3 regions of the Mammaliicoccus sciuri genome follow, and region 2 is predicted to be linked to each of the others. Evidence: riboswitches for the same ligand, from Rfam matches in the RefSeq annotation. Region 2 holds a riboswitch; each other region holds the start of a gene.

Region 1 (10,955 bases), 1.1 Mb from region 2:
GATATATTCCAACATGTGGAACTTTTGCTTAATCAACAACATGCCATATCAAGTGGGTATATTGAAAGTGCACTAGAAAGGGAGAAGTTCTCATCAACTTATATTGGAAATGGCATTGCTATTCCACATGGCGACCCTACTAAAGTCTTTAAGTCACATGTATTAATGTTTAGACTCCGCCAAGATATAGCATGGAAGCAACATAAAGTTCATTTAGTGTTCTTCTTATCTATTGCAGACAAAGATAAACAAGTAATGAAAAAAATCATACACAGTATTGCTGCATTAACAGAACAAGATGTTAAACATTTACTAAAATTAGATGATGAACCATTCAAACAATATATTATCGATCGTTTTAAAGAATAATTGCCACTACTAACGGCAATTATTCTTTTTTATGTTTTAGTGAATGCGTTTACAATTGAATTAAGAAGGAGCTGACGTTATGAAAATATTAGCAATTACATCTTGTCCAAACGGGATTGCACATACTTATATGGCTCAAGAAAAATTAGAACAAGCCGCAAAAGAAATGGGCATAGATATTAAAGTAGAAACACAAGGTGGTGTCGGTGCAGAAAATGTTCTGACATCAAAAGAAATTAGAGAAGCGGATGGTATTATTATCGCTGCTGACAGACAAGTCGATTTATCAAGATTTGACGGGAAACGATTAATTAACGAAAGTGTTAGAGAAGGTATTCACAACCCTAAATTATTAATTCAACGCATCATCGATCAAGATGCACATATTCATCATGAAAAAGGTGGCTATAAACAAACGCATGATGACGAAGATCAAAAAAGTGGTCTACAAATGGTCTATCAACATTTAATGAATGGTGTTTCATTCATGGTGCCATTTATCGTAGTTGGTGGTTTATTAATGGCCATTGCTTTAACTTTAGGTGGGCATACAACACCTGAAGGTCTTAAAATTCCTGATGATTCATTCTGGAAATCTATTGAAAATATCGGTAGTTTAGCATTTAGTTTTATGGTTCCAATTCTAGCTGGTTACATTGCAGTTAGTATTGCTGATAAACCAGGTTTAGTACCAGGTATGATTGGCGGCGCAATTGCTGCTGATGGTAGCTTTTACGGAAGTGAAGCTGGTGCAGGATTCTTAGGTGGTATTGTCGCTGGTTTCTTAGCAGGTTATATTGCTAAATGGATTAAAAACATTAAAATTCCTAAAGCGATGGCACCGATTATGCCAATTATCATTATTCCTATTATTTCTTCAATTATTGTAGGACTTATTTTCATATTTGTTATCGGCGCACCGATTGCGAGTATTTTTGAAGGTTTAACAACATGGTTAAAAGGTATGCAAGGTACAAATAGTATTATCTTAGCGCTTATTATCGGAGCTATGATTGCATTCGATATGGGTGGTCCAGTAAACAAAGTTGCTTTCTTATTCGGATCAGCTTTAATTGCTGAAGGAAACTATGCCGTTATGGGTATGGTTGCAGTAGCTGTATGTACACCACCTATTGGTTTAGGTCTTGCTACTTTTATCAATAGACGTAAATTTAATAAAGGTGAAATTGAAATGGGTAAAGCATCATTTACAATGGGCTTATTCGGTATTACTGAAGGTGCTATTCCATTCGCCGCACAAGACCCATTACGTATTATTCCTGCAAATATGATTGGTGCAATGGTTGCAGCAGCCATCGCAGCAATAGGTAGCGTTGGCGATAGAGTTGCACATGGTGGTCCAATTGTAGCTGTCCTTGGTGGTATCGATAAAATACTATGGTTCTTTATAGCTGTCATCATCGGAAGTACTGTTACAATGCTTGTTACACTTTTATTAAAGAAAAAAGAAGCAACCGTTGCAACACCTGAAATGGAATCATCTAATAGCGGTATCACAACATCATTTATGGGATCAGATGAAGATGATAACGATCAAAAAGAAACATCCACTTCAAATGATGAAACTCAGACAGAATCAGAACAAGTCTTTTACGAAAAAGTCATCACAATAGAAGATGCTGAAATGTCTCGAGATGACGCAATCGATAAACTGATTCACAATTTAAAACATCACAACTTTATAGACGATGAACAAGTGTTAAAAGAAGCTGTATTGAAACGCGAATCAGAATCAACAACAGCAATCGGCATGAATGTAGCCATCCCGCATGCTAAATCAAATGTTGTCAAACAGCCTGTCGTAGCTGTACTGAATAACAAACACGGTGTGGAATGGGAAAGCTTAGATGAAACACAACCTAAGATCATCTTCTTAATTACTGTACCAAATGATAGTAGCGACACACACTTGAAGTTATTACAAAGACTGTCACGTACGCTTATGGACGATGATACAAGAGAAAAATTAATCAACGCTGAAAGCACAGAATCTATTTATAACATTTTGAAGGAAATTTAATTTTAAAAGCCTGGAACGCATATGTTCCAGGCTTTTCTATATCTGATAAGTCTAACTGCATTGCTCTATTTCATGATACTTTTCACCTATCTTGCGTGCCGCTTCTCTGCCACCCATAATATTTCTAGCAAAAGGTCCTAATTCTAAATCAGCTAATCCACCTGATACGAATAAATTCGGCAGCCATTCTAAATGTTTACTAATTTCAGGATACCCACATTTATTGAGTGGTGCTTCATATTCATGAATTAAACGATTTAATATTGGTTGTGTTAATAAAGTATTATCAAATCCTGTTGCCAATAATATATGGTCATAATCTATATGTTTCCCATCTACTGTTATGATTTGATGATTGTTAATATGATCTAATTCATTGAGATGTATTGTTAGTCTTCCTTTTTTCACATATTTCTTTAATCTAATGAATAATTCTTGTGGCATCGAACCTTTATGACGTTCTTTTAAGACAATATCCATCTTCTCTTCTGGATCTATCACTTTTGTAAAGCTTGCCATATTTTTAGGTCCTAACCACCCTGGATCAGCATCAAAATCATGAATTTCTAGCGGCTTATTCGTCCATAAATGCACATGCTTTTCATCGTCATGATAAATTAATTTTAATGCTAAATGTGCAGCTGATATCCCGCTTCCTACAACATGAGAACTTTCTTTAAATTGAATATTTGCATCTTCAAAAATATGTTGTACATCTGGTGCATGCTCATACATTTTTGGAATCTTTGGCTTATGGTTACAACCAGATGCGATGATGACATTCTCTGTATATATCATCTCCCCTGATTCCAATACGACACACCAATTATCTCGATCTTTCTTTATATCTATTGCAGTATATTTAACATGACATTCATGTAATCGGTAATATTCAACTTGTTCTGCTGTATGGTCCATAAACATATCTCTTTTCGGTCTCTTATACTTACCATAAATGCCACCTGCATAATCCATTTTCTTAAAATATTGTTTTAAATGAAAAGGATTTGGGTGAACATGGTGTACGATTGGAGACCTTAAATAAGGCATACTAATATTCTTTGTTCGATGGTCAAATTGATGACAGAACACATCGTGCGGGTCAATAATTGTTAAATCTTTATTTTTTAATCCTTTAACTTTTAATTCTAATGCTATCGTTATCGCGTGGATGCCACCACCTACTATCGTCCACTTCATCATATCACCTTTAATCCTTTTAAATCGTAATCAGTACGTTTTATATCATAACCGATTTTACCTATCGTTTGCAACTGAACATTTATACAAACTTGACATCGATTATTAAAAACTATACATTGATAGTAATTAAATAGATGCACTAGGGGTGTTTTTTTAACTGAGATGAGTATGAACTCGAACCCTTTGAACCTGAACTAGATCGTACTAGCGTAGGAAAGTGTTTGTGAAATGAATTTATAGAGATGACTATGCCCTTTTTATAAATATCTTTGTTTTTACACAACTTTCTTACGAGAAGGTTGTGTATTTTTTTATTTAAAATTCTATATGGGAGTGTTACATATGACAAAAACAATTTTAGTAACAGGTAGTAGTAGAGGATTAGGCGCAACAATCGCACGTACATTAGCATCTGAAGGACATCAAGTCATCATTAATTATCATAATAGTAAAGCATTAGCAGAACAGTTAGTTGCTGAAATCGGAACAGAACAAGCGATTGCTATTCAAGCGGATGTGACGAATCGCGCTGAAGTTGATCAGTTAATTGATGAAGGCACGAAACATTTTGGAAAAATTGATGTCGTCGTCAACAATGCTTTAGTTAACTTTAAATTTGACCCAGTAAAACAAAAAGCATTCGTCGATCTTGCATGGGAAGACTATCAACAACAAATTGATGGCACATTAAAAGCAGCATTTAATATCGTGCAAAGTGTTGCACCACAATTCATTGAAAGAAAACAAGGTGCTGTCATTAGCACCGGTACGAACTTATTCCAAAATCCTGTCGTACCTTATCACGAATATACAACTGCGAAAGCTGGCTTAATTGGTTTCACGCGTAATATCGCTGCTGAATTAGGTCAATACGGCATTACAGCCAATGTCGTTTCTGGTGGCCTACTCAAAACAACCGATGCCAGCTCTGTAACAACACCTGAAGTATTTGACTTAATTGCTCAATCAACACCTCTTAAAAAAGTCACTTCACCACAAGATGTCGCAAATATGGTGAGCTTCCTTGCTTCTGATAAAGCAAATGGTATAACTGGTCAAAATTATACTGTAGATGGCGGCTTAACAATGAACTAGAATTCCAAAAGAGAGATAAGGAGAATAGAAATGCGTAATTTAAGAAGTGATCAACTCAATATTGGTGTCTTATTATATGGATGTGGCCATCATCAAGCAGCATGGCTTATGGAAGACTCCTCTATCGAACAAATTGGTGATATCTCTTATTATCAATCATTAGCACAACTATCAGAAAGAGGTTTATTAGATGCCGTGTTCTTTGCAGATAATCAGTCATTCCCTGCAAAGTCAGATAGTGAATTACCAGCATTCTGGTTAGATCCAATTGTGAACTTGACTGCTATATCACAAGTTACACAACATATTGGTTTAGTTTCAACAATTTCAAGTTCATTTTCAAACCCTTATACTGCGGCTAGGCAAATTTTAACGCTCGATCATGCGACGAATGGTCGTGTTGGTTGGAACTTAGTAACATCTATGACAGATATAGAAGCTCAAAATCATAGTATGAAAACTTTACCTCAGCATGATGATAGATATCATAAAGCTCAAGAATGTACTGAACCCAAAAATCTAAACCTTAATTAGTATATTATTTCAAAGGTTTGTCTCCTGTAATTTTTGGGAGATAAGCCTTTTAATTTTGATTTGATTCTTTCGTTATTATAAAAATCGATATATCGATGAATAGCTTGTTCAAGGTCCTGAAAATCTTTAAATTCTTGGCCATAATACATTTCTTGTTTAAGTAACCCAAAAAAGTTTTCCATAACTGAATTATCTAGACAATTACCTTTTCTAGACATACTCTGAAATATTTTATGGTCTTTTAATAATCTAGTGTATTGTGAATATTGATAATGCCAGCCTTGATCTGAATGAATCGTTAAACGATGATCTAGGTTTGGACGACGCTTTATCATTTCTTTTAATGGATTGATGACTATATCTAATGTAGGACGACTTGAGATTTTAAAGCTGATAATCTCTGAACTATATAAGTCCATAAAAGGTGATAAATATAATTTCTGACCATTCATTAATTTGAACTCTGTAATATCTGTTACGACTTTTTGAAATGGGAGACTTGTTTTAAATCTACGATTTAATATATTTTGAGCTACTTTACCAACTTTACCTTTAAAGGAACGATACTTACGACCTCTATGTGTGAACTTTGTACAAGTTAGATTATGTTCTTTCATAATTCTTAGTACTTTTTTATGATTTACGATAAGACCTCTATTTCTTAGTGCTTGTGTAACACGACGATAACCATAGGTATGGTTTGATTCTTCACATATTTCTTTTATTACTTGAATCAATGTTTCATCTTTATCAGCTTTACTAAATTTATTTATCCAATAATAGTATACAGATTTAGCTATTTGAGCGACTTTAAATAAGATACTTAATCGTATATTATATGTTTCATTTAGTTCCTTAATGACCTTTACTATTTCTGATTTTTGCTTCCGTAAATGTCGGTCAAGGCTTGTAACTTTTTTTGATAAGCTATACCTGCCTTTAACGTCTCATTTTCATTTCTAAGTCTTTCAAGTTCTTCACGTTCATTTTCATTTAAAGGTAAATTTTTATTATCTGATTTAGATCGTTTTTTAGTCATAGTGTGAGATCGTCCCTTTTGTTTATTATCTATATCAAGACGACACTTTTCATCAAATTGATGTTGCCAATTGGCAATGATAATAGGATTAATAATTCTAAAGTGATTCGCAGTATCTTGATAAGACAACATATTTTCTTGTCTAAATTTTAAAACAGATAATTTAAATTCGCTAGTATAAACAGTATTTCTACTTTTTATTTCTAAACCTTCTTCTCCAAACTCTTTATATTGATTGACCCAAATCCGAAGGACAGACCAACTTGAAATACCATATTTTAAAGCAATTGTTCTATAACTTTGATGTCCTTCTAAATATTCTTTTACAAGTTTTAGTTTGAATTTAAATTCATATTTTTTCCTCATTAGAATGCACCCCAATATTTTGATTTGTTTAGTTCAAATATTTGGGTTCACATCAGAATTTGCTGAGTTGATGGACAAACTATTTACATCTTGGCATAAAGAAGACTTTGTTCATGACCGTCATAACAATAAAGTGATTAATCATGAGCATGTGCATGCTTTTCATCATTCTGGCGATTATTTCCAAGTAAATGGACCGTTATCGACACCAAGTAGCCCACAAGGCAAACCTGTCGCTATGCAAGCTGGTGCATCCAAACAAGGTATTGCATTAGCCGTCAAACATGCAGATGCGGTTTATTCAGTTTCATGGAATTTGAAACAAGCGAAAGCTTATAGAAATAAATTAAATACGGCTATCAGCGCAAGTGATACACCCGAGAAATATATTAAAGTCTTCCCAGGATTAGTCACTTATGTTGGCGAAACACGTGAAGAAGCACTGCTCAAAAAGGAAAAATTAGATAAAGCTTTACCAATTGAAAATGCCATCAAACAATTAAGTACGTTTGTTAGACAAGATTGTTCAAAATGGGCACTGGATGAACCTGTCCCAGAACTTCCACCTGTAGAAGCGTTCGATGGTCCAGTAGGCAGATATGAAACGATTTTAGAAATTATAGAAGATACCGACCCTACAGTGAGAGAATTATTAGGTTATCTCAATGCAGGTGGTGGGCATCTCACATTAATAGGTACACCTGAAGAAATAGTAGATGAAATGGAGCTTTGGTTTAAGACTGGTGTTGCTGATGGCTTTAATTTAATGCCACCTACTTTACCTTATAGTCTTGAAGATTTTGTAACATACATCGTTCCAGAATTACAACGACGCGGACTGTATAGAGAAGCTTATTCAAGTCAGACATTTAAAGAACTTTTAAATGTACATTAAAAAATTAAATAAGATAAATAAATGACAGCAACAACAGAAATAGAACTAAATAACGTAGACATGAAGACTAATTCTGCAGCTAAAGCTGGGTAGTTATCATATTCTTGAGCAATAACTGAACTGTTCACGGAAGTTGGCATCGCTGAAGCAATAAATAATGTTTGTGCGATAATACCCTCTAACCCCATGCATTTTATAATGACTAATGCGATAACTGGTCCAACAACTAATCTTATAAAGATATAAATATAAGAAGATGACCATTTAAAATTAAGTTTAATATTGGCAATTTGCGCACCGAGAAGAATTAAAGCAATCGCAATCATAGCATCAGACAAATAACTGACAGTCGTCCACATGAACTCAGGAATTGGAATATGATTATAGTTTAAAATAATTGCAAGAACGAGTGCATAAATAATGGGCATCTTAAAGTAATTGAGTAATGCTTTAAGTTTAGCTAATTGAACGGATTGAATTGCGAAGACACCATATGTAAATGTGAAGACATTTTGCAGTGTTAATACAATAACTTGTGCAGACATAGCGAGTGGATCACTTTTAAATACAATATCATTTAACGGCGCACCGTAGTTACCAGAGTTAAAGAAGAGTACACTGTTTGTTAAAGTCGTCTCTTTACCTTTATCTAAAGTTTGCATTTTGGCGATAGCAAAAGCGACGATATATAAAGCAATTATGTATATAACGAAGAATACGATGATTAATAATAATAAATTGACCGCTAACTCAGCTTTGTAAAACTTCGCAAAAATAAATCCAGGCACAAACACATTGATATTTAATTTTGCGAGCGTACGTAAATCAAGTTTCACACGCTTTTGAAGCACATAACCTAACGCCGTCATTAGAAAAATCGGTACAATAACCGTTAGTAAAATATTGAGCATTTCAGACAAAAAGACACCCCCACGATGTATAAGATAAGTTTTTGATAGTAATATCATAACATTCTTAGAAAAATGTTGGGGGCGTCTTTTTAATATTGCAAATAATCGTGTGCTATATATGAGAGAATGATGCAGACTTTGAATCATGTTAGGGGCTGGGATGTGCGAGAGCGTTAGGTTTTTGTGGATCTCGTGAGTTTATTAGGGATTTAACTCACATCACAGACAATATTCTCTTTCCCCCGTTACTCAATTTATAAAATATACACTATGACTTCATGAACCTCTTTTCTACGACTCTTCGTTTATATAAAAAGAAGAATCTTGGACAAAAATTCATTTATCCAAGATTCATTCACACTAGTAAATATAATGGTTTCATTATATTTGTATATGCTCGTAATTGAATTATATCACGTCTTCCAATTACTACCAACCACTTATACTCACTACATTAAAATACAATAAATTTTATTATTATATATATTTGAACTTTTAGTAAATTCAGTTTATTTTATTGAAAACCATTTTCATTTGTATTATGATTTTATTTAATATGTTTTTTTAGACATTATTTTAACCGACAAAGGAGCGTCAGTCATGAGTGAAAATAGCAATCTTGTAACTTCTACACAAAATATAATTGAACAAGCTTTATATAAATTAGGGTACGATGAAGGTCTTTTTGAATTGATTAAAGAACCTGCTAGATTTTTAAGAGTTCGTATTCCAGTTAAAATGGACGATGGATCTGTAAAAACTTTTACAGGATATCGATCTCAACATAATAGTTCAGTGGGACCTACTAAAGGTGGCGTCCGCTTCCACCCTGATGTAGATGAAAATGAAGTAAAAGCATTATCTATGTGTATGACTTTAAAATGTGGTCTCGTTAACTTACCTTATGGTGGTGGTAAAGGTGCCATTCAATGTGACCCTCATAGCATGAGTCAAAATGAACTAGAAAGATTGTCACGTGGATATGTTAGAGCAATTGCTCAAATCGTTGGACCTACTAAAGATATCCCTGCACCCGATGTATATACGGATGCTCAAATCATGTCTTGGATGATGGATGAATATAGTATTATGCATAAAGTTAACGCACCAAATTTCATTACAGGTAAACCCATTTCTTTAGGTGGTTCACTTGGTCGTGAACAAGCAACAGCATTAGGTGCTGTAATTACGATTGAAGAAGCGGCTAAACGTAAGCGTATTAATATCGAAGGTTCAAAAGTTGTTATACAAGGATTTGGTAATGCTGGTAGCTTTATCGCTAAAATCCTACATGATAAAGGTGCAAAAATTGTATGTATCTCAGAAAGTCGTGGTGCTTTATATGATCCTGAAGGTTTAGATATTGATCATTTATTAGAGCTTCGTAAAGAACATGGTAGAATCACACCTTTATTTGATAACATTATTCCAAACGAAGATATATTTGGAATTGATTGTGACATTTTAGTACCCGCAGCTTTAGCAAACCAAATCACCGCACAAAATGCAGGAGACATTAAAGCGAGTATAGTAGCAGAAGCGGCTAACGGTCCTACAACACAAGAAGCAACACGTATACTGACAGAAAATGATGTACTATTAATACCCGATGTACTTGCCAGTGCCGGTGGTGTAACTGTTTCATACTTTGAATGGGTACAGAACAATCAAGGACTTTATTGGTCAGAAGAAGATGTGAATCAGTTATTAAGAACTAAGATTGTGGAAGCTTTTGACAAAGTATATGACATTTCACAAAAGAGAAAACTAGACATGAGATTATCAGCTTATGTAGTAGGCGTTAGACGTACAGCAGAAGCAACACGATTCAGAGGATGGGCTTAATAAATAGAGTATTAATGAAAATATTGAATGTCTTGGCTTTACTCAGCACTTAAGCCATGACTTGGACGATCTCTTGGCTTTATTCGGTACTTAAGCCATGACTTCAGCAATCTCTTGGCTTTACTCAGTACTTAAGCCACGACTTCAGCCATCTCTTGGCTTTACTCATCACTTAAGCCACGACTGATGTGAACCCAAATATTTGAACTAAACAAATCAAAATATTGGGGTGCATTCTAATGAGGAAAAAATATGAATTTAAATTCAAACTAAAACTTGTAAAAGAATATTTAGAAGGACATCAAAGTTATAGAACAATTGCTTTAAAATATGGTATTTCAAGTTGGTCTGTCCTTCGGATTTGGGTCAATCAATATAAAGAGTTTGGAGAAGAAGGTTTAGAAATAAAAAGTAGAAATACTGTTTATACTAGCGAATTTAAATTATCTGTTTTAAAATTTAGACAAGAAAATATGTTGTCTTATCAAGATACTGCGAATCACTTTAGAATTATTAATCCTATTATCATTGCCAATTGGCAACATCAATTTGATGAAAAGTGTCGTCTTGATATAGATAATAAACAAAAGGGACGATCTCACACTATGACTAAAAAACGATCTAAATCAGATAATAAAAATTTACCTTTAAATGAAA
Region 2 (10,955 bases):
TCTAAGAAAATACCTGTCATAGGTCCATCATCAAGATTAATATTATAGAACATATGATTTTCTTCTATGACATATGGAAATTCTGGTGCTTCACCTGCTACGAAGTCTGAAGCAGTTTCCATTCCTTTAAATCTTCTTTTTTCAAAAATTGATTTATAATCGAAGACTTCTTTAATTGCAGGTAATATTCTATCTTTCAATCGATATATACCTACTGAGTACCACTGAACTAATAAATGACCGTCATAATGATCAATTGTCAGTCCACCAATTCCATCGCCTTCTGCATTAAATAATCTATATGCATTGATACCATCTACATTTTCATAATATGCTCTATCATTTTTAGCTTCTTCGAATAACTTTACAAAAAAGTTATGATCAATCTTTTCAGTTGAGTCTAATGATAATACCCAGCCTATACCTTTATTTTGTTCACCATAATATGCAGTTGCAATGAATTTTTTCCCCGCATCAACAAGCGCAACTAATTCTCCTTCATCCATTTTAGGCATATCAAAAACATCGTCTTTTTCTACTAGAGGATATCCTCTTAAATATTTATCTTCTTTTCCTTTTTTGAGCATTAATTGTTTCATTATATATTAGCCATCCTTTCGAAATGTCTCACATATTATAACGTATATTATTCAAAACACCAAAAAACAGAGTATTCCCCTTTAGAATACTCTGTTAACCGAATTTTATTAATCAAAATTTCCCCCAGAAAGTTTTGATCCCCTTATATGTAAACGCTTACTAAAGTTAGTATAAAGGATAAGATTATTCCACGCAATACATTTTTTGAATAAATTCATTAAAATAGTTTACTTATTACATATTTAAACTTTTAATTACAGCAATTGCTCGTGAAAATTATAAAATAAAAAACACTTTATTAAGCGCATAGTGCTCAATAAAGTGTCTAATTATATCGTGTAAGATATTAAAATGATTTTTTCAAGTGAATGATAAATGCTGGTGTTACAAATAATAATAGTAAAAATGAAATTGGTGTGATAAACACGGAAAATTGTGAAGTTTGAATTGCTGAAACAAAGAATGTCGTTGCAATTTCAAAGAATAATGCTGAAATAACAAACAATTTACCAAAATTATTTTTATTCTTATAATTTGTCGTGTAATTGAAGTATGCATATAAGATAATCAATAACATCATAATAAATAATGTTAACCATTCAAAAACATATTGAATTTGAGATAATTTCCATTCACCTGATAAGAATAAACCATTACGGTTATTAAACTCTATAAATGTAAATAAGAATAAAACTACAGTACTTATCCATTCTATATAGCTTTTCTTTAACCATTTCGGTCTTCTCATCCATCTTGGAATATCGTCTTCTTCGATTTTAATAATCTCTATCCATTTTTCATTACGGCGTTTTCTTTTAGCAATTGCCTCTTCAGAATTAAATTTTTCTAAAGTCGCCTGTTTGAAATTCTGTAATTTTTGGTAAAAACCTTCTGCTAAAGTATATATTTTTCTTGTTAAGCGGTTATTTTTAACTCTTGAATATCTTTCTTCATGAAATTGTTCAATGTCTTCATCGCTTACTGGTAAAGATCTTCTTAAATATAAACTAATCCAAACTGACATTTGACTTAGACACCACAACAGAATGAAGAATAAGTTAACACTCATAACGTCTATAGGCTTTACATTTTGAGCATCGATATTATGGTTCATTGCAAATTGTGAAATGAAATAACATAATCCATAAGAAATGATAATCCATAAGTACTGTTTCTTTCGATGCATTGGATTTAGCTCATTTTTATAAACGACATATCCCACATGAATTGCAAATGGAATAATAAATAAGAAAGATGCAAAACTATATACTTGGAACATGGTCATCATAATAACAATCATTAAAATAATTGTCAGTCCGATATAAAATACAGAAATATCATAATCGTAATGCGTCGTTCTTCTTAAAGTACGTCCTACTAATAATACAAACACACCAAATAGCAATACAATTATTGCTGCGATAACTGGAAAGTTACCAATATAATGGTGCAATATTCTTACTAATTCATCAAAAAAAGCTACAAAAAAGTCCCAAATGTTATTGATATGGATATTACTTGAATCCTTGATATTATAGTCTTTAATACGTGGCGCATTAAAAAGTATAAGTAATCCAGTAATCAAAAGAAATATACCTATAATTCGACTAAAATGAACTTCCCAGCTTTTTTTCTTTATAGCCATGTTCTTCACCTCATTGAACATTATAATTGTTTCATTTTCAATTGTCTTTAATTATATTGAAAATCAGTCCCAAGTACTAGCAAGAAGTTTAATACTTATATGTAGTTGGGTATATAATAATATCATACATTTTAAAGGAGTGTTATTATGACTCATAATGATAAGCATAAAGAAGAAGCAGAAAAAGCTAAAAAGAAAGAACAAGAAAATAAGCAAGACAACAACAAAGGTCAGGATGAAACAAAAGAAAATATACAAGACACATTTGAATAAATGAATTTTAGTTTTATGATTTACTATTGACAAATAGATTAATAAGACTTATCGTATGGATAACAAATTAATAAATGCACTAGGGGTGTTTTGAAACTGAGACAGACATGAAAAGGTCTGAACCCTTTGTACCTGATCTAGATGATACTAGCGTAGGAAAGTGTTCGTAAATCATATAATATTCATTTTTAAATGATAACAATATTTTTGTGCGCTTCTATTTAGATATAGGAGTGCACATTTTTTTATTTAAAAGGAGAATATAACATGTCAAAGAAATTAACGTTATCAGATATTTTAGTAACTGTATTAATTGGTGCTTTGTTTGCAATCATTTATAAGTTCTTATGGATACCTTATGAAATTTTAAAACCACTCGGTCTACACTTAGAACAATCTGTATATGGTGTATGGTTTATTGCAGCAATTGTCACTTATTTAATTATTCAAAAGCCTGGTGTTGCAATTCTTGCTGAATTTGCTGCGGGTGCTGGCGAAACGATTGTAATGGGCCAATTCGATATTCCAACATTTGTATACGCATTATTACAAGGTTTAGCTTGTGAAATCACCTTCTTAGCTGTTCGATATCAATCTAGAAAATTATCAGTTGCTGTTATAGCTGGTATGGCTGCAGGTATTATTACGTTACCAATTGATTGGTTCTATAATTACTTAGGTGACGTTGCTTTATGGAATGTTATTTTAATGTTTACGATTAGAATTTTAAGTGGTGCAATCGTTGCTGGTGCATTAGGCTATGCAATTGTAAAAGCACTCGACCAAACTGGTGTTACGAAATTGTTCAGACCAGCATCTAAAAAAGATTATGACTTATTATAGGAGTTATTCAATTGTTATCACTAAAAAATTTAAGACTAAAGTATCCTGATGATGATCGCATTATATTTAAAAATTTAAACATCAATATTAATGATAAAGAAAAAGTACTTTTACTAGGTCCAAGTGGATCTGGTAAAAGTACGTTATTAAATATATTAAGTGGTATTATACCGAGATCGATGGACATACCGATGAAAGTTGATTCAATCAATATCGATTCACTTCCAGGTGTTATTTTTCAAGACCCTGATACGCAGTTTTGTATGCCTGAGATTAAAGAAGAATTAGCATTTGTGCTTGAGAATATGAACATCGAACCTGATAAAATGGACGGATTTATAAAAAATGCCATGAAACAGGTAAATTTAAATGCTGATCCTTCACTTAAAATCAATCGTTTAAGTGGTGGTATGAAACAAAAATTAGCGATTGCTTCTATATTATTACAAGATACAAATACGTTATTTCTTGATGAACCGACAGCAATGCTTGATCATCAATCAACGACACAACTATGGGATTTGATTATGGAACATTGGACAAATCAAACTGTTGTAATCGTAGAACATAAAGTTGATTATATTTGGAATTATGTAGATAGAGTTATTGTAATGAATGAAAATGGTGAAATCACACATGATAGTACACCTCAAGATATATTAGATCATCATACAGACATTTTAAATGAATACGGTGTTTGGCACCCTAACTCGTGGCAATATGCCCCAAAATTATCTGAACAGACTGCTGAGCACAATCCGTTGTTAAATATAGAGCAGTTAGATGTACTGCGTGGCTCCAAAAAACTATTTAGTATAGATAAATTAACGATTTCAAGTGGCGAATGGCTTACAATAACTGGACCAAATGGAACAGGTAAGACAACATTATTAGAAACGATGATGCAGCTCATTAAATATAATGGTAAAATATTTTATAAAAACAAACAGATTAAAAAAGTAAAAGATGCTTCTAAACATATGTATTTCGTATATCAAAATCCAGAATTACAATTCATCGAAACATCTGTATATAACGAAATATTTATCAATTATGCTTATCAAGATAAACAAACAGCTCATGACAAGACCCAAAACATGTTGACGTTATTAAAACTTAATCATGTGAAAGACCAGCATCCTTTCGAATTATCAATAGGACAGAAAAAAAGATTAAGTGTCGCAACTGCATTAAGTACGAATTCTGAAATTATTTTACTTGATGAGCCAACATTCGGTTTAGACAGTCACAATACCTTTGAACTCATCAAATTATTTCATGAACGCGTTCAACATGGTCAAACTATCTTAATGATTACGCACGAAAATGAGATTATTAATCGCTATGCTACTAGAAGATTAACAATCAAAGACGAGCAATTACATGTAAGCGGTGGTGAATCTCATGTTAACTAATTGGAAGAAATACCGTACTTTTATTGATGATGTCAATATTCTAACGAAACTTATATTAGGTGTCATACTATTTTTCTATGCGATATTTATTCATCAATTTGATTTCATGCTTTATTTAACGATTATTATGTTCCTTTATCTAATCTTCATGAGCGGCGTGAGATGGTTGCCACTATTAATCGTCATTGCTATCACTTTATTTTTCGGACTCACTTCTTCCTTATTTATGATTTTCTATGGTGAAGGAAATGAAACAATTTTCAAGTTTGGTATTATTCATATTACTGAAGAAAGCTTTTTGAGAGGTATTCACGTAACCATGCGTACACTTGTCATTTCATTTTACGGCATGGTTATCCCATTTACTTCGCAAATCATTTATGTGTTTTATAGTTTCATGCAACATTTAAAAGTAAAACCTAAAATCGCATATGCTTTCATGGCTTCTATACGCATGATACCGCTTATGTTTAGTTCTTTTATGCAGTTAAGACAAGCTTTAAAAATGCGATATGCAGTTATAGATAAAAGCAATCGTAAAGGCTTAAAATGGATTCACCATTTACTCATTCCAACATTAAGTCAAAGTATAAGAAAATCACATAGGTTAGCTGTTGCGATGGAAGCAAAAGGATTCACAAACGGCAAAAGAACTTTCTATTATAAAGTACCTTTCACTAAAAATGATTTATATTTCATCTTATTGACGATTGCACTCGTTGCTGTCGCATATTTATTAAATGTTTATTTACCTATAACACACATTTCAGATATTCGATAACATTGCGTTATATTTGACCATACCTTTCCCTAAAAGAATGAAATATAGCGCAATGAAAAGGCTGAGACAAACTTTGTTGTCTCAGCCTTTAATTTATGATTTATATGCTTTTAATGCTTTATGTCCAATATCATTTCTATAGAATAGTTGTTCACTTTTAATATATTTGACTTGTTCATATGCATTTTTTTGAGCCGCTTCAATATTGTCACCTGTACCGATAACAATCATGACACGTCCACCATTATTTTCATACTTGCCTTCTGAATTTTTCTTCAAAGCACTCACAAAATATTGATCTACATGTTCTAAACCTTCAACTGAATATCCTTTATCATAACTACCTGGATATCCTTTAGATGCTAATACGACACCAACAACACTTTCATCTTTCCATTTTAATGTTATTGGCTCTTTATGATACACCTTGTTTAATATTTCAATAAAATCAGAATCTAATTTAGTCAATAATACTTGTGCCTCTGGATCACCGAATCTTGCATTAAATTCAATTACTTTTGGTCCTTCTTTTGTTAAAATTGCGCCAATATAAATCAAACCAAAATAGTTAATGCCTTCACTCACTAACGCATCCGCAATAGGTTGTGCGATTTTTTGATTCGTTTCTTCCAATACATCGTCCGTAATATGAGGTACTGGACAGTATGCACCCATTCCACCAGTATTTGGGCCTTTATCACCATCGAATGCACGTTTATGATCTTGGGCGATACAATCAAATGGAACTGCATATGATTGATTCACAAATGTCATAACTGAATATTCTTCTCCATCAAGAAACTCTTCGAATACGACTTTTTCATGAGGTGTTTGATATAAAGTTTCTACGCCTTCTCGTGCTTCTTCTCGCGTTAAAGCAACGATTACACCTTTTCCAGCTGCAAGTCCATCTTTTTTAAGTACGATAGGTATTTTACACTGCTCAACATAATTGATTGCTTCTTCTTTTGTTGTGATTGTCTTATATTCTGCAGTTGGTATATAATACTTTTTCATAATTTTTTTCGCAAATTCTTTAGAACCTTCTAATTGTGCTGCTTCTTTATTTGGTCCGAAGACTTTAGCATTTGTTTCCTCTAATGCATCTGTTAATCCATCTATTAAAGGTTGTTCCGGTCCTATTATTACCCATTCAATATTGTTTTGTTCTACAAAAGATTTTATAGCTAAATGGTCATTTTCTTGAACATCCGATACAATTGTCGCAACTTCTTCCATTGCATCATTACCCGGAATGACAAAGACTTCATTTACTAATTTAGACGATTGACATTTTTGAGCTAACGCATGTTCTCTTCCACCTGATCCTATAACAAGTACTTTCATATTGACCTCCTAATGTTTAAAGTGTCTCATACCAGTAAATACCATACTGATGCCATATTTATTTGCCATATCTATTGAATCTTGGTCTTTAATAGATCCACCCGGTTGGATAATTGTTTTAATACCTGCTTTAGCAGCTGTTTCTACAGTGTCACCCATTGGGAAAAATCCATCAGAAGCTAAGGCTACATTTTCATTCATTTCGATTGCACGATCAATTGCTATTTTTGCAGAACCAACTCTATTCATTTGTCCAGCACCTACACCAACAGTTTGGTGATCGTTCGCTAGTACAATGGCATTACTTTTAACTGAGCGGACAACTTTCCATCCTAGTTCTAAAGCTTTCCATTGTGCTTCAGTTGGTTCAACATCTGTAACGACTTTCATTTCTTCGCGCGTTAATGTTGCATTATCTTTATCTTGAACTAAGTACCCACCTGAAACTGATACAAATTCTTGTTCATCTTGCGTTTCTGTCATATCAATTTCTAATAATCTAATATTCTTCTTCGCTGTTAATACTTCTAACGCATCTTCGTCATAACTTGGCGCAATAATAACTTCCAAGAAAATAGAATGTAATTTCTCAGCTAATTCCTTTGTAACAGGTCTATTTAAAGCGACAATACCACCAAATATAGATTGAGAATCCGCTTCATATGCATATTCGTATGCTTCTTCAATAGTTCCGCCTACACCAACACCACATGAGTTCATATGTTTTACTGCAACAGCTGCAGGTTGTTCAAACATTTTAATAAGTGATAACGTTGCATCGGCATCTTTAATGTTATTAAAGCTTAAAGCTTTACCATGTAATTGTTTAGCGCCAGCTATTGTATTCGGTTCGTTAGAAGTCTTTACAAAAGTAGCATTTTGTTGAGGGTTTTCTCCATATCTTAATGTTTCTGATGTATTTCCAAAGAATTCAACAATCGCATTATCATAATCATTTGTATGTTTAAATACTTTTACCATTAATGATTTACGATAATCTTCATCTAATTTGTCAGAAGCAATACGTTCAATAACTTCATTATAATCAGAAGGATCTACGACTGTTGTAACAAATTTGAAGTTCTTAGCTGCTGCTCGTAACATAGTTGGTCCACCGATATCGATGTTTTCAATTGCTTCATCTTCCGTTACATCTTCTTTCTTAACAGTCTCTTTAAATGGATATAAATTTACGACTACTAAGTCAATTAAGTCGATGTCTTGTTCTTTCAATGCTGTTAAATGTTCAGGAATAGAACGATTTGCAAGAATACCTCCATGTACACCTGGATGTAAAGTTTTGACTCTTCCATCCATTATTTCTGGAAAGTTTGTTAACTCTGAAACTGAATATACTTCAATCCCAGCATTTTCAAGTGCCTTTTTAGTACCACCAGTTGAAAAAATTTTATAATCATTTTCTATTAATTTGCTTGCGAAATCTTCTATATTTGTTTTGTCTGACACACTTAATATTGCATTCTTCATTTTGTAAAGACTCCTTTATTGAATAATTTCTTTCATAACACGTGGATATAATTCGTATTCTAAGTTCTGTATTCTTAATTGTAATGTCTCTCTCGTATCATCTGGATATACTTTACAGCTTAATTGATCGATGATTTCGCCAGTATCCATACCACTATCAACGTAATGAACAGTTGCTCCTGTAACACTTACGCCGTAATCTAATGCTTGCCCTACAGCGTCCTTACCAGGAAAACTTGGTAATATTGATGGATGTATATTCAACATTTTACCTTCATATTGTTTTAATAATGTAGGCCCAACGATTTTCATATATCCTGCTAAAATAACCCAACTTACACGATCTTGAGCCAATCTCGTAAGTAGAGCTTCTTCATATTCTTTTTTACTATCGTAAGTTCTTGGATCAATGATATAAACTGGTAAATTAAATCGTCTTGCTCTTTCTATACAAAAGGCATTAGGGTTATCTGTATACAATGCTGTTACTTCTATATGGTCTAAATAACCTGCTTCGATATTTTCCATTATTTTTTCAAAGTTCGATCCATTTCCTGATGCAAATACAGCTATTTTAATCATGATTGAACCCCCGTCAATTTGACTTGACCTGTTCCGTTTGAAATTTCACCTATTATATATGCTTCTTCATTTTTTGCTTTCAAGATATCTAATGTTTCTTGTGCATCATCTTTATTAACGATAAGTACAAAGCCGATTCCCATATTAAACACATTATACATTTCCTCTGCTTCAATCTTTCCTTGCTCTTTTAACCAATGGAATATTTTTGGTACTTCATATGATTGAACATCGATATGCGCATCTTTATCTTCTTGAATCGCTCTTGGAATATTTTCAATAAATCCTCCACCAGTAATATGAGACATACCTTTAACTTTTACTTTATCTAATACAGCAAGAACAGGTTTAACATATAACTTAGTTGGTTCAAGAAAAGTTTCTAAATACGTTCTTTCTTCATCAAATGCATCATTTAAGTTAATTTGGCTTTCTTTAATTAAGTTTCTAACTAAACTGTAGCCATTTGAATGAATACCACTTGATGTAATACCAATTATGACGTCGCCTTCATCAACTTCACTGCCATCTATATAGTCATCTTTTTCAACAGCACCAACACAAAATCCTGCGATATCATATTCTCCTTCATGATACATTTCGCCCATTTCGGCAGTTTCTCCGCCAATTAATGCACAATTCGTTTCTTTACAACCGACAGATACACCTGAAACAATCGCTTCAATCGTTTCAGGATTTACTTTATTCGTCGCAATATAATCAAGGAAATACAAAGGCTCTGCGCCAGTCGTTAAAATATCATTCACACACATTGCAACTGCATCGATACCGATTGTGTCATGTTTGTTATAATCAATTGCGAGTTTAAGCTTTGTACCAACACCGTCTGTTCCAGAAACAAGTACTGGTTTCTTCATATTTAGTTGTGACAGATCAAATGCAGCACCAAAGCCACCTAAACCGCCTAGAACTTCCTTTCTCATTGTGCTTTGAACATGTGACTTCATTCTATTGACCGCTTCGTAACCAGCTTCAATATCTACACCAGATGCTTTATATGCTTTCGACATTAAGATTACCCTCTTTATCAAAGTATTGTTTATTACTAGCTAAATAAGCTTTTTGACGTGGACTTAAGTTTTGATAATATCTTTCTTCATAGTCATAAAGACCTGCTGGATAGTCACCAGTAAAGCTTTCTACACATAATCCGTGATAAGGTACGTCTTTATCTAATCCTATTGATCGTATTAAGCCATCAACTGATAAATATGCAAGTGAATCTGCACCGATATAATCTCTAATTTCTTCAGGTGATTTATGTGCAGAAATCAGCTCAGCAGATGTCGACACATCAATTCCATAGAAACTTGGAAACATGAATTCTGGTGATGCGATACGTACGTGAACTTCATTTGCTCCAGCGTCTTTTAACATTCTAACGATACGTTTACTTGTTGTCCCTCTCACAATAGAATCATCAACAAGCACAATATTTTTACCATTTACGATATCTTTTACAGCTGATAATTTAACACGTACTCCTTGTTCTCTTAATTCTTGTGTCGGTTGGATAAATGTTCTAGCAACATATTGATTTTTTACAAGACCCATTTCATAAGGTAAATGACTCTCTTCTGCAAAACCAGATGCTGCTGAAAGTGAAGAGTTTGGTACGCCGATTACCATATCAGCATTTAAGGCCGGACTTTCTTGAGCTAATTTTTTCCCTGATGCTTTACGAACTGCATGAACATTCTTACCAGCAATTGTAGAGTCCGGTCTTGCAAAGTAAATATACTCCATCGCTGAAATTGCAGTCGTTGTTTCCGTTGTGTATGATTCAACTCTTATACCATCATCATTTATAACAATATACTCACCTGCATGAATATCTCTCACAAACTCTGCGCCAAGTACATCAATTGCACATGTCTCACTAGCAATGATATAAGCCCCCGTCTTCATTCTCCCAACAGCTAAAGGTCTTATTGCATTTGGGTCAACAGCGCCATATAAT
Region 3 (10,955 bases), 1.3 Mb from region 2:
CATAACGTGCGCATATTCTTAAAATATTTGCTAAACATACTTTTGAACCAGCATAAGCGCCAATCCACAATACGTCATGGTTACCCCATTGGATATCAACAGAATGATAATTGATTAACGTTTCCATAATTTTATCGGGTTCAGGACCACGGTCATAAATATCTCCTACAACATGTAAATGGTCAACGACTAATCTTTGAATTGTGTATGCTAAACCAATAATCAGTTTATCTGATTGACCTAGTGAAATGATTTTTTGAACAATTGTTTCGTAGTAAGTCGTTTTATTATTATAGACATTGCTTTTATATAATAACTCTTCGATTATGTATACGAATTGTTTTGGTAAAGCTTTACGTAATTTAGAACGTGTATACTTACTTGAAGCGTATGATATAAGATGTATCATCTGTTGAATTGTTTCAATATACCATTCATTTAATTCTGATTTCGAAGCAAATTGATTTTTAACAAGTTTCAATTTTTCTTCCGGATAATAAACGAGTGCAGCAAGGTCGCTAATATGTTCTTCAGAATGTGTATCTTTAAAAATATCATTAATTTTAGCTCTCACATTACCAGAACCATTTCTTAAAACATGTTGGAATGCATGATATTCACCATGTAAGTCACTTACGAAATGTTCTGTTCCTTTAGGTAAGTCTAAAATAGATTGTAAATTAATAATTTCAGTTGCTACTTTTTCTTCTTCATCAAACTTTTCTGCTAATAAATTTAAGTATTTTTCTTTTAAATTCTGGCTGTCGTATTGAGTCATAAAAAAATTCACTCCGTTCATCATTTCGAGATTTTTTATTTATAAATTAAACCTACCATTTGAGATATAGTATAACACATTAAGCGTTTTCTTTTATGGTTTAAGATTCACTTCTATAGGCTAAATATATATAAAGGAGTCGATCATTCATGGCATGTAAAATAGATAGGATTTATAATAATCTTGATGAAAAAGGTGTAAGAGTATTAGTGGACCGAGTATGGCCGAGAGGGATATCTAAAGACAAAGCAAATTTAGATCATTGGTTAAAAGACATCGCGCCCTCTAGTGAATTAAGAAAATGGTTCAATCACGAACCAAGCAAATTTGAAACATTCAAAGAAAAATATAAACAAGAACTCGAATCCGGAGATCAACAAGAAGCTTTAAATAAGCTAAAAGAAATATATAAAGACAATAAACAAACACTCATCATTCTGTATGGCGCTAAAGACGAAAAACACAATCAAGCAATCGTGTTGAAAGAAATATTGGATGGGTGAGTCATGGCTTAAGTGCTGAATAAAGCCAAGAGATAGCGAAAGTCATGGCTTAACGCCTGAATAAAGCCAAGAGATAGCCCAATTCTGATGTGAACCCAAATATTTGAACTAAACAAATCAAAATATTGGGGTGCATTCTAATGAGGAAAAAATATGAATTTAAATTCAAACTAAAACTTGTAAAAGAATATTTAGAAAGACATCAAAGTTATAGAACAATTGCTTTAAAATATGGTATTTCAAGTTGGTCTGTCCTTCGGATTTGGGTCAATCAATATAAAGAGTTTGGAGAAGAAGGTTTAGAAATAAAAAGTAGAAATACTGTTTATACTAGCGAATTTAAATTATCTGTTTTAAAATTTAGACAAGAAAATATGTTGTCTTATCAAGATACTGCGAATCACTTTAGAATTATTAATCCTATTATCATTGCCAATTGGCAACATCAATTTGATGAAAAGTGTCGTCTTGATATAGATAATAAACAAAAGGGACGATCTCACACTATGACTAAAAAACGATCTAAATCAGATAATAAAAATTTACCTTTAAATGAAAATGAACGTGAAGAACTTGAAAGACTTAGAAATGAAAATGAGACGTTAAAGGCAGGTATAGCTTATCAAAAAAAGTTACAAGCCTTGACCGACATTTACGGAAGCAAAAATCAGAAATAGTAAAGGTCATTAAGGAACTAAATGAAACATATAATATACGATTAAGTATCTTATTTAAAGTCGCTCAAATAGCTAAATCTGTATACTATTATTGGATAAATAAATTTAGTAAAGCTGATAAAGATGAAACATTGATTCAAGTAATAAAAGAAATATGTGAAGAATCGAACCATACCTATGGTTATCGTCGTGTTACACAAGCACTAAGAAATAGAGGTCTTATCGTAAATCATAAAAAAGTACTAAGAATTATGAAAGAACATAATCTAACTTGTACAAAGTTCACACATAGAGGTCGTAAGTATCGTTCCTTTAAAGGTAAAGTTGGTAAAGTAGCTCAAAATATATTAAATCGTAGATTTAAAACAAGTCTCCCATTTCAAAAAGTCGTAACAGATATTACAGAGTTCAAATTAATGAATGGTCAGAAATTATATTTATCACCTTTTATGGACTTATATAGTTCAGAGATTATCAGCTTTAAAATCTCAAGTCGTCCTACATTAGATATAGTCATCAATCCATTAAAAGAAATGATAAAGCGTCGTCCAAACCTAGATCATCGTTTAACGATTCATTCAGATCAAGGCTGGCATTATCAACATTCACAATACACTAGATTATTAAAAGACCATAAAATATTTCAGAGTATGTCTAGAAAAGGTAATTGTCTAGATAATTCAGTTATGGAAAACTTTTTTTGGTTACTTAAACAAGAAATGTATTATGGCCAAGAATTTAAAGATTTTCAGGACCTTGAACAAGCTATTCATCGATATATCGATTTTTATAATAACGAAAGAATCAAATCAAAATTAAAAGGCTTATCTCCCAAAAATTACAGGAGACAAACCTTTGAAATAATATACTAATTAAGGTTTAGATTTTTGGGTTCAGTACACTACTTGATAATAATGGAATGTATTTACATGCTTGACGCATTAACCAATTTTCTCCTTCAACTGATGTGCCGACAGTATAGTCATCTAAATAACTCGTCGCACCCACTAAAAATCGATTGCCACGTTTCGGCACAATGTAACAGCCATTCGTCATAAAAAGTGTTTGTTCTAATTTTAAGTCTGGATGTTCTAACATTAGAACTTCGCCTTTAACACCTGTTACTTTTGGCTCAATTTCATAGTCGGTTAATAACTGATGACTCCATGCACCACCAGCAACAATGACTTTTTTGGAAAGTAAAATTTGGTTTGCAGTGAGCACTTTAAACGCATCATTTAAGCGATGTATAGATTTAACTTCAGTATGATAAATGCGTTCAATTCCTTTGAACTCAATAGATTTCAACAATGCTTTAGCATATTGATTGGCATTAATTTGTCCATCATATGGAATATAAATCGCTTTATGATTATAAGAAATCGTATGATTTGAAAGATGACGAAGTGATTGACTATCTAACGTCGTAACTGAACGATCGCGTTTATTCAAAAAACGATATTGCGCTTTTAAACTGTCGATATCATCTCGTGAAGCGGCCATTTTAATTAAACCGTGCGCTTGATAATCAATATTGATATTCGTTTCTTTATATAACGTGTGACTGAGTGATTCGAAATAATCTCTCGAACGTAATGCAAGTTGATAAAGAGGTGTATCTTCAATAAATTCATTTTGTACACCTAACATGCCACCTGCTTTATAAGATGCGTGTAATCCAGGCACATCCCGATTTATCACAGCGATAGACAACGAATCATTCTTAAGTGCTAATTCACGTGCAATAGACATGCCCATGACGCCAGAGCCAACAATTAACACGTCATACATATGTATGCCACTCCTCTCTTAATAACTGAGTTTCACGCAAACTTCGATCTCTGAAAAATGAAATTGCGCAAACACCTTTAAAGCCATGAGGTAACGACTTAATAGAATGCGTATCTATGCCACCAATTGCATATACAGGAATATCTATAGATACTGCATCTGTTATTTCTTTAGAAGACCTTGGTTTAAGACCATGTTTAGAACGCGTTTCAAACACGTGACCAAAGAACACGAAATCTAAAGACCACTCACGTGCGCGTTTCACACTTTCTGCTGAATGTGTAGACATACTAACGGATATATGAGGGTGAAGCTTTTTATATTCAAATGCATGCACGTCATCTTCACGAAAATGAATAAAATTTAAATCATATTTTTCAAGTATGGCTATATCAGAATGAATCATTAATTTCATTTTTGGAAAGCCATGTGCTAATAAATAATCAAGCACCCAGCATAGATCATCACGTGTCATAGGCACTCTCAGTAACAACAAATCAATCTCTTCAGCAATCTCTATATAATGTTCTAAATCATCAACATCTAAGTCTTTATACGGTGTAACAGCAATAAACAATGAAATCACTCCAAATAAAAAAAACGCTATTTTTCTGTATAGAAAAATAGCGTAAAAATTTAATTATAAGTATAAGTAAGCTTATATACGCCACTTTCCTACGCCAGTATGAACTGGATCAGGTTCAAGGAATCCCGAAGTCACTACTTCAGTCTCAGCCTATAATAAGGCACTTCCAGTGGACATTTATTCAATTATTACATCCATTGTACATATAAAAGTAAGAATGTTCAAATTTATATTTTTAGTCTGGTAAATACCACAATAATCTTAATCTATAAATTGTTATTATTTTAATATTTGGAATAAATTGTACAAATTTAATAGTAAATTTGATAATATATAAGAAAAGGTCAAAGGAGTACTATATGTTTGAATTCCATAATATTTCTACAAAAAATAAAGAATATGTAGATACTAAAGAGAAATATGCTCATGAATTAAAGAATTTTGAAAAATATGCAGAAGACTTAACAAATAAAGCGGGTAAAGCAATTAAAGGTAGTCAGAAAGCAAGTTCATATAAGAGAAGTTTAGTAAGATTAATCATAGGCTATAATTTAATTTTTAACGAAACAATAGAATCCATTGAAGATTTTGAAACATATAAAAAGTTATTGAAGATAACTGAATTAAAAGGTTTTAAAGAATTCAATAAAAATACTAATCATTTTTATAGTGCAACTATAGGGTGTTTATTATCTTATTTAACAAGTTTAAATTCTATAAATGAAGATGAAGTTGATTTATTATTAAATAATCCAAATCCAAATCAAGAAACAAATAACTTAATAAATTTTGGTGAGAGTGAAGTTAAGAAGGTAAAACGAAAGAATAAAAAATTAGTGCATGATAAATTATATTATCCAAGAAATTACAATGAAAGTTTAAGAGCCAAAATAAATAGTAATTATCAATGTGAATATGATGAAAATCATAAAACTTTTATTAATGAATGGGACAGAAATCCACACGTTGAAGCACATCACCTAATACCCATGGCTGCACAAAGTCTATATGATCTCTCAATAGATTTTTCTGAAAACATAGTAAGCTTATGTCCGAATTGCCATAGAAGAATTCATCATGCAGTTAATAAAGATAAGAAGGAAATGTTGGAATATTTCTTTAACAATAGAAAAGATATATATAGTGAAAGAGGTATTGATATAACATTGAAAGAATTATATAGAATGTATGGTATTTTAAGATGATTCAATATGAATATAAGAATAATTTAAATATCAAATGAAGTTTCTAAAAATTCACATTCAAAATTAAATATATTTTAATTTCTAGACACAACATAAAAATGTTGTGTCTTATTTTGTTTTAATAAGTATCTCTCACTAAATTCAAGTATAGATTAAGATGTGTTATGACTTTTTTAAAAACTATTTCTCCATCTTTTTTAGTTTAGCAGCAATAAATATAAGTGCGCGTTCCATGGGAAATTTTTAAATTCCTATGAATAAAATCACGCTCATTATATTCTGTTTATTGGCACGACCAATTCGTATATCTACCTCGTAACTACTATCTGTTAATAATCAATAATATTATTTACCCGATTATTGATTATTAACACATCCTAAATTATTCCATTCTAACAATTTTTAAATTTCGTGAAATAAAATTCGCATAATCAATTATTTATTAAAATAGAAAATAACATTGACATTGATAACCATTATCAATTAAATTATAAGGTGGAAGGAGAATTTCAATAAATTTACAAAGGAGGTATATTATGCAAAGGTTAAAACAGTTTTTAAATATTGGGTTATTAGTACTTATTTTATTATCAGTAGGTGTGGGTAAAGTGGCTTCTGCTGATGTGAAAGATGGTACTTATGACGTTAATTACACAGTATTGAAACATGGTACTTCAGATGTTTCGATTGCAAATGATTATTTTAATAAACCAGGTAAGTTAGTTGTTAAGAATGGTGAAAAGCAACTTCAATTAACGATGAATCATAGCCATTGGATTAAAGGTATTACAGTTGATGGTTCTGCTGAGAGTATCGTAAGTGAAGACAAAGGTTCAGACGTTAGAACGTCTAGCTTCAAAGTGAATTCGACATCTGGACAACTTGCTGGAACAATTGATGTTTATATCAATGAAAAAGTCGATGGTAAACCGTTCTTATACGATAACAAATACAAAATCACATTTGACGTGAAAGAACCTTCTGGCCAAGCTGCAGCAGTTTCATCTAGTGATGCTTCTAAGAATTCAACAGCAGCTGCATCTTCTAGTTCAAATAGTAGTACACCATCTAATGGTTCTACTACAACTTCACAAGATGTGAAAAATCCTCAAACGAGCGCAGGCACACCGGTAATGATCACAGTCCTTCCAATTGTTGCAGGTATGTTATTAATCGTTACGTTTATGTTCAATAAAAAATTGAAAAGAGGTCATAATTAATGAAGAAAAGTGTTAAGTCACTATTAGCGTTTTCTTTATTATTCTCAACTCTTGCATTCAATACTTATGAACCGCTTAGTCATACAACAATGAAAAAAGTTGAAGCAGCAGAAGAACAAGCATCAGCAGTGGAAAGTAAGGCAATTGATTTTGTAGTTAATAAAGATAAATCAAATGAAGTCTCTTATATGGATCAATATATGGTAAAACCAGCAAAGGTATATTTTGAAAATGGGGAAACGTATGTTGAGATGACTTTGAAAAGTGCTTCTTATTGGAAGTCATTTGAACTGTATGATGAATCAGGCGCGATTGCCATTCAAACATTTAAAGAAGACCATCAAGCTGATACTAAAGTCATTAAGTTTAAAGTTAAACCAGGTAGCCAATCGCTTACTTCAAAAGTTCACATTGTTGTACCGGCAATCAATTATGACAACAAATATACAACTCATGTAAATTTTAAAGAAGTTATTCCTAGTGCACCGACAACTCAGAATTCAAATCAACAAGATACAGGAAAAGTAGATAAAAACGATAAAGCGAAAGATGATTCAAACCAATCAATGACTGACCAAAAGCAGGATAATACGAATCAGAATGTAGAAGATACACAACAAGCACCTTCAAAGGATTCAAATCATGAGAAACGACAAACAGAACTTCCAAAGCAAGATACACTTAAGAACACAACACCAAAGAACGATGAAAAGCCGATAACAAAAAAAGAAGTGCCAATTCCTGATAAAGTTAAAAATCCGTCTGGCTCCAACCAAGGATCAACTCAACAAGAAAAAGCAACTTCAACATTAGGTTACATGGTCTATAAAAATGGTTCAAGTGAAATCTCTTATATGGACCAATATATGGTGAAACCTGCACGTATTGTTGAAGAAAATGGTAAACAATATGTAGAAATCACATTGAAATCAGCTTCATATTGGAAGTCGTTTGAATTATTCGATCATGATAAGAAATTAAATGTCACAACTGTGTCAGAAGATCAATCTGCAGATACAAAAATCATTCGATTTGAAATGCCGAAAGATTTAAAAGTACTGACATCTAAAGTTCACATTTTTGTACCAGCAATTAATTACGACAATCATTACACAACACGAATTGAATTTGATAAAGAAGCGGCATCTAGCAATGTAAATACAAGCACAAGTGATGAACAACAACAACCTGTTAGCACATCAAGTAAAGATGATGACACTAAAGGTCATGATTCTACAAATGTTCAACACAATCAGACAACACAAACAGATGACCAAAAATCCGAATCTTCGAATGTTTCATCTGGAGTAAATAGTTTAACAAATCATAGTTCATCAACTGCCACACCTACAAATCAAGCTGTGACAAGTGATAACAATGCAACAAGTTCTACAACTGCAGATAAAGCTAATCCAAGTTTCGATCGTAACGCAGATGGTTCAACTAACATGAAACTCGTTAATCCTTCAACAAGTAGCAGTGGAGATGCGATGACATATGCACTTATCTTCAGTGGTGCAGTATTGTTATTAGCTGGTTCATTCTTCTTAGGTAAGAAGCGAGCATCTAAATGAAGATCAAATCGCTATTAAGTTTAATCCTTATATGTAGCTGTCTACTTGCGGCATGTAATATCAACTTTAGTAAATCATCAGAACCTGCAAGTAAACAGAAAAAAGAAGAATTCAGAATCGTACCAACTACTGTAGCTTTAACGGAAACTTTAGATGCATTAGATTTAGATATCGTAGGTAAACCGACAACTTATAAAGATTTACCGAAGCGATACAAAGATGTACCTGAAATTGGTCAGCCTAAGAAACCGAATGTTGAAGTTGTGAAATCACTTAATCCAACACATGTATTAACGGTTACAACAATTAAATCTGAGATGGATCCTGTGTTTGAACAACTTAAAATGAAAGGTACTTATTATGATTACGACAGTTTAAATGGTTTGAAGAAATCTATCACCGAAATGGGTAATACGTTCAATCGTAAAGAACAGGCTAAAAAGCTTAATAAAAAGTTTGATAATGCCGAAGCAGAAATTAAAGCTAAGATTCAAGGTAAAAAACGCCCTAAAGTACTAATTCTTATGGGTGTGCCTGGTAGTTATCTTGTAGCAACAGAACACTCTTATATAGGTGATTTAGTGAAAATTGCCGGAGGAGAGAATGTTATACAAAATGAATCAAGAGCTTATTTAGCTTCTAATACGGAAGAGCTTTATAAAGTTAATCCGGATATTATTTTAAGATTGCAACATGGTTTTCCAGACCAAGTTAGAGAAATGTTTAAGAAAGAGTTTAGTACAAATGATATATGGAAACACTTTGACGCAGTTAAAAATAATAGAGTTTATGATTTAGAAGAAATTCCATTTGGCATAACAGCAAGTATTAAAGCTGACGATGCGTTAGTACAGCTTTATGACATTTTATATAATAAGTAAAGAGGTTAAAACATGAAAAAATATTCGCGACTCACGTTCTGGATCATGTTATGTATGCTTGTCATAACAATTTATATATCGCTTGTAAGTGGGAAGTTACCTTTAAGTATAGAACAAATCATCACGAAACTTACAACAGGTACTGAACCTCAAGTAGATGCAGTTATTGATTTACGCATGCCAAGAATATTCATCGCGTTATTTGTTGGAGCTGCTCTGAGTGTATCAGGAGCTTTGCTACAAGCGGTATTACAAAATCCTCTAGCTGAAGCGAATATTATTGGTGTGACATCTGGTGCACTTGTTGCACGAGGTGTCATACTTATATTTTTACCTACCTTGTATTTTTATTTACCGATATTCGTCTTTATTGGTGGGGTTATACCGTTTCTTATATTATTCCTATTAGTATCTCGTTATCACATAACACCGATTAGACTCATATTAGTAGGTGTTGCGATATACGCCATGTTAAATGGTGTAATAGAGGTTTTATCTATGAGTCCTGTTATGCAGTTACCAACAGGTTTAACGATGAAAGTATGGCAAGATGTCTATATAATCGCCGTCATGTCAACAATAGGGATTATATTCGCACTCGTGTTAGTAAACAAAGTGAACTTGTTATCATTTGAAGATAAACAAGCGCATAATATTGGTTTTAATATTACGAAATACCGCCTCATCGTCGGTTTAGTTGCTGTATTTTTAGCAAGTAGCGCAACAGCTATCGTAGGTCAATTAGCTTTTGTAGGCTTAATCGTGCCACATATTATAAGACGTATCGTTGGAACGAATTATAAAAAGGTCATACCATATTCCATTATATTTGGTGCCTGGCTTGTATTATTAGCAGACACGGTAGGTCGAACAATAGCGCCACCTTTAGAAATACCAGCGAGTACGATTACAACTGTAGTAGGTGGGCCATTCTTGATTTACCTTATTTGTAAAGGAGCGTATGTCCATGCGAACAGAGAACGTTAGTTTCAAATACCAGCGAAATCATATTTTTAAATCGTTAAACATACAACTCAAAAAGCACGCCATTACAACTATCATCGGACCTAATGGATCAGGTAAATCAACATTGTTACAAATATTATCACGTAATTTAGAGCCGAGTGAAGGTATTGTTTATATAGATAATCATGCTATTTCATCATTAAATATAAAGACGTTAGCAAGGCAGTTAGCAACCGTACATCAAAATAACCGTGCGCCAGAAGATTTTACAGTAAAAGAAGTTGTACAGTGTGGCAGATATAGTTACCAATCCATATTGAAGAAAGATATCAAACAAGAAGAAGTCATTCAGCATGTGTTACATCAACTAGAACTAGAAGACTATCAAGATAAACCCATTAGTGAATTGTCAGGCGGAGAATTACAACGTGTGTATATCGCAATGTCACTTGCGCAAGAACCACAATATATGTTGCTAGATGAACCAACGACATACTTAGATTTTAACTATCAATATCAAGTGTTGGACATTATACGATCACTGAAAGAGAACTTTAATATCACCATTATTATGGTGTTACATGACATTAACCAAGCGATAGAATATAGCGATGAAATCGTATGTATACATAACAATCAAGTCATCCAAGGACCTCCAGAAGAAGTCGTAACAGAATCCTTTATTTCACGCGTATATAATATCGATGCGAAAATCATCCATGACCCAGAATGTGGCATGCTGATTTGTAAGAGAAAGGGCAGAGCGCCGCATGA

The links. A riboswitch is a leader RNA that binds a small molecule or an ion and turns the genes downstream of it on or off. The one in region 2 is predicted to bind thiamine pyrophosphate.
Region 1: it holds a riboswitch for thiamine pyrophosphate, as region 2 does, so the genes downstream of both, MUA60_RS01000 (3-oxoacyl-ACP reductase) here and MUA60_RS10780 (ECF transporter S component) in region 2, are expected to answer to the same signal.
Region 3: it holds a riboswitch for thiamine pyrophosphate, as region 2 does, so the genes downstream of both, MUA60_RS01830 (thiamine phosphate synthase) here and MUA60_RS10780 (ECF transporter S component) in region 2, are expected to answer to the same signal.

What each region holds. Positions count from the first base shown of each region.
Region 1 is NZ_CP094824.1:217,684-228,638, reverse strand. Features, by position in the region: gene MUA60_RS01015 (BglG family transcription antiterminator) at 1-369, shown strand, start outside; partial or broken gene MUA60_RS01010 (PTS fructose transporter subunit IIC) at 449-1,904, shown strand; partial or broken gene MUA60_RS15485 (PTS sugar transporter subunit IIA) at 2,015-2,410, shown strand; gene MUA60_RS01005 (NAD(P)-binding domain-containing protein) at 2,462-3,610, opposite strand; TPP riboswitch at 3,745-3,846, shown strand; gene MUA60_RS01000 (3-oxoacyl-ACP reductase) at 3,956-4,708, shown strand; partial or broken gene MUA60_RS00995 (LLM class flavin-dependent oxidoreductase) at 4,739-5,209, shown strand; gene MUA60_RS00990 (IS3 family transposase) at 5,239-6,102, opposite strand; gene MUA60_RS00985 (transposase) at 6,111-6,647, opposite strand; partial or broken gene MUA60_RS00980 (LLM class flavin-dependent oxidoreductase) at 6,703-7,542, shown strand; gene MUA60_RS00975 (AEC family transporter) at 7,539-8,462, opposite strand; gene MUA60_RS00970 (Glu/Leu/Phe/Val family dehydrogenase) at 9,054-10,298, shown strand; gene MUA60_RS00965 (transposase) at 10,538-10,955, shown strand, end outside.
Region 2 is NZ_CP094824.1:2,064,690-2,075,644, forward strand. Features, by position in the region: gene MUA60_RS10765 (class I SAM-dependent rRNA methyltransferase) at 1-599, opposite strand, end outside; gene auxA (lipoteichoic acid stability factor AuxA) at 947-2,245, opposite strand; gene MUA60_RS10775 (hypothetical protein) at 2,393-2,518, shown strand; TPP riboswitch at 2,590-2,694, shown strand; gene MUA60_RS10780 (ECF transporter S component) at 2,786-3,361, shown strand; gene MUA60_RS10785 (ABC transporter ATP-binding protein) at 3,373-4,776, shown strand; gene MUA60_RS10790 (energy-coupling factor transporter transmembrane component T family protein) at 4,766-5,557, shown strand; gene purD (phosphoribosylamine--glycine ligase) at 5,651-6,904, opposite strand; gene purH (bifunctional phosphoribosylaminoimidazolecarboxamide formyltransferase/IMP cyclohydrolase) at 6,914-8,392, opposite strand; gene purN (phosphoribosylglycinamide formyltransferase) at 8,408-8,974, opposite strand; gene purM (phosphoribosylformylglycinamidine cyclo-ligase) at 8,971-10,005, opposite strand; gene purF (amidophosphoribosyltransferase) at 9,989-10,955, opposite strand, start outside.
Region 3 is NZ_CP094824.1:394,571-405,525, forward strand. Features, by position in the region: gene MUA60_RS01805 (fructose-1,6-bisphosphatase) at 1-778, opposite strand, end outside; gene MUA60_RS01810 (DUF488 domain-containing protein) at 928-1,281, shown strand; gene MUA60_RS01815 (transposase) at 1,422-1,958, shown strand; gene MUA60_RS01820 (IS3 family transposase) at 1,967-2,830, shown strand; gene MUA60_RS01825 (NAD(P)/FAD-dependent oxidoreductase) at 2,838-3,749, opposite strand; gene MUA60_RS01830 (thiamine phosphate synthase) at 3,742-4,332, opposite strand; TPP riboswitch at 4,405-4,513, opposite strand; gene MUA60_RS01835 (HNH endonuclease) at 4,695-5,540, shown strand; gene isdC (heme uptake protein IsdC) at 6,077-6,760, shown strand; gene MUA60_RS01845 (NEAT domain-containing protein) at 6,760-8,334, shown strand; gene isdE (heme ABC transporter substrate-binding protein IsdE) at 8,331-9,215, shown strand; gene MUA60_RS01855 (FecCD family ABC transporter permease) at 9,228-10,202, shown strand; gene MUA60_RS01860 (ABC transporter ATP-binding protein) at 10,183-10,955, shown strand, end outside.